Regions from separate parts of the Streptomyces sp. NPDC041124 genome, predicted to be linked through region 2. Evidence: riboswitches for the same ligand, from Rfam matches in the RefSeq annotation. Region 2 holds a riboswitch; the other holds the start of a gene.
The links. A riboswitch is a leader RNA that binds a small molecule or an ion and turns the genes downstream of it on or off. The one in region 2 is predicted to bind glycine.

Region 1: it holds a riboswitch for glycine, as region 2 does, so the genes downstream of both, gcvP (aminomethyl-transferring glycine dehydrogenase) here and gcvT (glycine cleavage system aminomethyltransferase GcvT) in region 2, are expected to answer to the same signal.

The regions. Positions count from the first base shown of each region.
Region 1 is NZ_JBVIYR010000006.1:9,876-12,257, forward strand. Features, by position in the region: gene ACZ6A9_RS17345 (DNA polymerase IV) at 1-453, shown strand, start outside; gene ACZ6A9_RS17350 (PRC-barrel domain-containing protein) at 464-838, opposite strand; glycine riboswitch at 952-1,047, shown strand; gene gcvP (aminomethyl-transferring glycine dehydrogenase) at 1,222-2,382, shown strand, end outside.
Region 2 is NZ_JBVIYR010000009.1:81,500-83,881, forward strand. Features, by position in the region: gene gcvH (glycine cleavage system protein GcvH) at 1-94, opposite strand, end outside; gene gcvT (glycine cleavage system aminomethyltransferase GcvT) at 206-1,333, opposite strand; glycine riboswitch at 1,375-1,498, opposite strand; glycine riboswitch at 1,499-1,598, opposite strand; gene ACZ6A9_RS24030 (AAA family ATPase) at 1,820-2,382, shown strand, end outside.

The sequences.
Region 1 (2,382 bases), on a different contig from region 2:
GACGATCCCGCCGTGGTGCGGGAGGCTGCCGAACGGCTGCTGGAGTCGGTCGACACCACGGGCGGGGTGCGGCTGCTCGGGGTGGGGGTCAGCGGACTGGCCGACTACACCCAGGAGGACCTGTTCGCACAGGCGGCGGGCGTGGCCGGAGAGGAATCCGCCGGGGAGGAGCCCGCGGCCGCGACCGTGGCGGACAGCCCGCCACCCGCCGAGCGGCACTGGACCGCCGGCCACGACGTACGGCACGCCGGACACGGACACGGCTGGGTGCAGGGCAGCGGCCTCGGCCGGGTCACCGTGCGCTTCGAGACCCCCGACTCCCCGCCGGGCCGAGTGAGGACCTTCCGCACCGACGACCCGGCCCTGCAGCCGGCGGATCCGCTGCCGCTGGTGTCGCGCGGACCCGGGAAGGACGAGGGGGCGGAGAACGGGGGAGGAGCGGAGGGTTCGTGAGCGCGGCGGGTCAGACCTGCTTGTCCCGGCCCGCGAGTTCGCCGAAGTCGCGGTCCCCGGGAGGAGGCGGCGCGGCGATGTCCAGACCGTAGTGGTGGTAGAGCTGGAGTTCCTGCTCGGGGGAGAGGTGACGGCCCACGCCGAAGTCGGGTGCGTCCTTGATCAGGCTCCGTTCGAACGGGACGTGGAGCGCCCCGTCGATCAGTTCGCTCGGCTCCAGGGGGACGAAGGCGTCCCTGCTGAACAGGCCGGTGCGTATGGCCGCCCACTCCGGCACGCCGGTGGCGTCGTCGAGGTACACCTCGTCGATGGTGCCTATGCGGGTGCCGTCGCGGTCGAACGCCTTGCGGCCGATCAGGTGGCGCGGATCGATGTCGGTCTGCACGGGCCCTCCACTGGTCGCACACTCATCCGTAAGCACTACAAAACGGCACAATCGGCGGGGCGGCCACTCGAAGACCCGGTCGTGTGCTCGCTGGTACGCTGGCAATCGGCTGCTGACCCCGTGCGGGAGAGTCCTCCGGACACCACCGGAGGCGCCGAAGGAGCAAATCCTCCCCGGAATCTCTCAGGCACACGTACCGCACGGACGAGGTCACTCTGGAAAGCAGAGCGGGTGTCGACGGCTTCCGCTCTCACCGACGGTGAAAGCCGGACCGCCCCGGGCGTTCCGGTGAAGCTCTCAGGTTGAGATGACAGAGGGGGAGGCCGTCCGGGCACCTGCGCCGTGGTGCCCCTCGAAGGTCGTCGGACCAGGAGGCCTCCTCAATGACCGCCCCTCGCACTCCGCTCTCCGCACTCGAACGGGGAATACCCTTCGAGCAGCGCCACATCGGCCCCGACCACGAGGCCCGGGCCAAGATGCTCGCCCAGGTCGGCTACGGCTCGCTCGACGAGCTGACCGCCGCCGCCGTGCCGGATGTGATCAAGAACGCCGAGGCGCTTGACCTGCCGGGCGCGCGGAGCGAGGCCGAGGTGCTGGCCGAACTGCGGACCCTGGCCGACCGCAACGAGGTGCTGGGCTCCATGATCGGGCTCGGCTACTACGGCACCTTCACCCCGCCCGTCATCCTGCGCAACGTGATGGAGAACCCCGCCTGGTACACGGCCTACACGCCGTACCAGCCGGAGATCTCCCAGGGCCGGCTCGAGGCGCTGCTGAACTTCCAGACCGTGGTCGCCGAGCTCACCGGGCTGCCGACCTCCGGCGCCTCCCTGCTGGACGAGGGGACCGCCGCCGCCGAGGCGATGGCTCTGTCGCGCCGCATGGGCAAGAACAAGAAGGGCCTGTTCCTGGTCGACGCGGACGCCCTTCCGCAGACCATCGCCGTGATCGAGACCCGTGCCGAGCCGACCGGCGTCGAGGTCGTCGTCGCCGACCTGAGCGACGGCATCCCCGCCGAACTCGCCGAGCGCGACATCAACGGCGTGCTGATCCAGTACCCGGGCGCCTCCGGTGCCGTACGCGACATCAAGCCGGTCATCGACCAGGCGCACGGCCTCGGCGCGCTCGTCACCGTCGCCGCCGACCTGCTCGCCCTGACCCTGCTGAAGTCGCCGGGCGAGCTGGGCGCGGACATCGCCGTCGGCACCACGCAGCGCTTCGGTGTGCCGATGGGCTTCGGCGGACCGCACGCCGGTTACATGGCCGTGCAGGAGAAGATGGCGCGCAGCCTGCCCGGGCGGCTCGTCGGCGTCTCCGTCGACGCTGACGGGCACAAGGCCTACCGCCTCGCCCTGCAGACCCGCGAGCAGCACATCCGCCGTGAGAAGGCCACCAGCAACATCTGCACCGCCCAGGTGCTGCTCGCTGTCATGGCCGGAATGTACGCCGTCTACCACGGGCCCGAGGGCCTGCGGGTCATCGCCCGGCGCACCCACCGGTACGCCACCGTCCTCGCCGAGGGGCTGCGGGCCGGCGGTGCCGAG
Region 2 (2,382 bases):
CGTGCTCCGTGATGCCGACCGTCGACACGCCGTCCTCGGCGGCCGTCAGCCACTCGTGCTCCTTGCTGTAACGCAGCTGCGTGGGGTTGCTCATGGCCTGAATTCTCCTGTACGGGGGATGACGGATGACTGAGGGGACTGCGTACGGCGCACGTGAGCAGGCACGACATGCTCACCTGTGCGCGGGAAGCCGTCTACGACGGTGTCACTTCTGCCGCTTGTAGAACGGCAGCGCCACGACCTCGTACGGCTCGTGGCTGCCGCGGATGTCCACACCGACACCCTCGGTGCCGGGCGCCGCGTACGCCGGGTCCACGTAGGCCATGGCGATCGGCTTGCCCAGGGTGGGGGAGGGGGCACCGGAGGTGACCTCGCCGATCACCTCGCCGCCGGCCACGACCGCGTACCCGGCGCGCGGGACGCGGCGGCCCTCGGCGACCAGGCCGACCAGCACGCGGGGCGGCTGCGCGGCGGCCCGCTCGGCGGCCTCGGCCAGTGCCGCGCGGCCCACGAAGTCGCCCTCCTTCTCGAACTTCACGACCCGGCCGAACCCGGCGTCGAAGGGCGTGAGGGAGGTGCTCAGCTCGTTCCCGTACAGCGGCATGCCCGCCTCCAGGCGCAGCGTGTCCCGGCAGGACAGCCCGCACGGGACCAAGCCCGCGCCCTCGCCGGCCTTGGTCAGCGCCTGCCACAGCTCCACCGCGTGCTCCGGCTTCACGAACAGCTCGAAGCCGTCCTCGCCGGTGTAGCCGGTGCGGGCGATCAGCGCGGGGACGCCGGCAACCGTGCCGGGCAGACCGGCGTAGTACTTCAGGCCCTCCAGGTCGGCGTCGGTGAGCGAGGCGAGGATGCCCTGCGACGCGGGGCCCTGCACGGCGAGCAGCGCGTAGGCGTCCCGGTCGTCGCGGACCTCGGCGTCGAAGCCGGCCGCACGCTCCCGCAGCGCGTCCAGGACCACCTGCGCGTTGGAGGCGTTGGCGACCACCAGGTACTCGGGGGCGCCTGCGTCGCCCAGCCGGTAGACGATCAGGTCGTCCAGGATGCCGCCGTCCTCGCGGCAGATCATCGTGTAACGGGCCCGGCCGGGCTTGACGCCGCCGATGTTGCCGACCAGGGCGTGGTCGAGGAGGGCGGCGGCCGCCGGGCCGGTGACCGCGATCTCGCCCATGTGCGAGAGGTCGAAGAGGCCGGCCCGGGTGCGCACGGCGTTGTGCTCGTCGCGTTCGGAGCCGTAGCGCAGCGGCATGTCCCAGCCGGCGAAGTCGGTCATCGTCGCGCCGAGCGACCGATGCAGGGCATCGAGCGCGGTCCGGCGGGGTTCGGTACTGCTCATCGGTCGGTCTCCCAGAGGCGATGGGGGAAGGCGAGGGCGATTCCTCCCCATCTGTCATCGGAACCTGAGAGGTTCGCCGTGAACGCCCGCACAGGGGAGACCACGGTTTGCACCTTGGGTGGGGCCGCCGGAGCACGGCTGCGGCGGCCCGCTTTTCAGATGTGCCTCGCCCGCGCGGTAACGGGGCCTGAGAGATTCAAGGGAGGGACTTGCTCCTTCGGCGCCCCGGCGGCAATGGTGCCGGGGACTCTCCCGCGCGGATTCAAACGGCCGGTATGCAGTTGGCGCGCCCATCATTGCACGCATCGCGGGGGCGCGGCAGGGGGACCCTTTCCTGGGATGCACAGGGTGTACGGGCACCATCACGGGGAGCTGTGACAGGCCTGTTTCAGGAAAGGCACGGAAACGGGAGACCCGGGCATTACCTTCTCTTTACACTCAGCGGGGACCCGGACTCACAGCCGGTCCCAGGGGAGGACCAACACGGTGAACAGGACCACGGCGTGCGCCACCACCTCGGGCGTCGCGCTGCCCCCGCAGTCGGCCGACCGGGTCCGCGGGGCCCGCGGCGCGCTGCCCGCGCCCGTCGTCCGCGATCTGCGCGGGCGGGACGGCCGCAGCCCGCGCGCACTGCTCTTCGGGCCCCGCGACCTCGTCGTCGTCACCGGACTGCCCGGCAGCGGCAAGTCCACGCTGATGCGCCGTACGGTGCGCGGCACCCGCATCGACTCCCAGGACACCCGCGACCGCTTCGACCGCCGCCTGTCCGGCTTACTGCCCTACGCCGTCTACCGCCCCCTGGTCCGTCTCGCCCACTACGCCGGCCTGCGCCGCGCGCTGCGCGCCGGAGAGGCGGTCGTGGTCCACGACTGCGGCACACAGGCATGGGTGCGGCGCTGGCTGGCCCGCGAGGCCCGCCGCCGCGGGGCGGGCCTGCACCTGCTGCTGCTCGACGTCACCCCGCAGCAGGCCCTGGCCGGCCAGCGCGAGCGCGGGCGCGGCGTCTCCCGGTACGCCTTCCGGCGTCACCGTGCGGCGAGCGAGCGGCT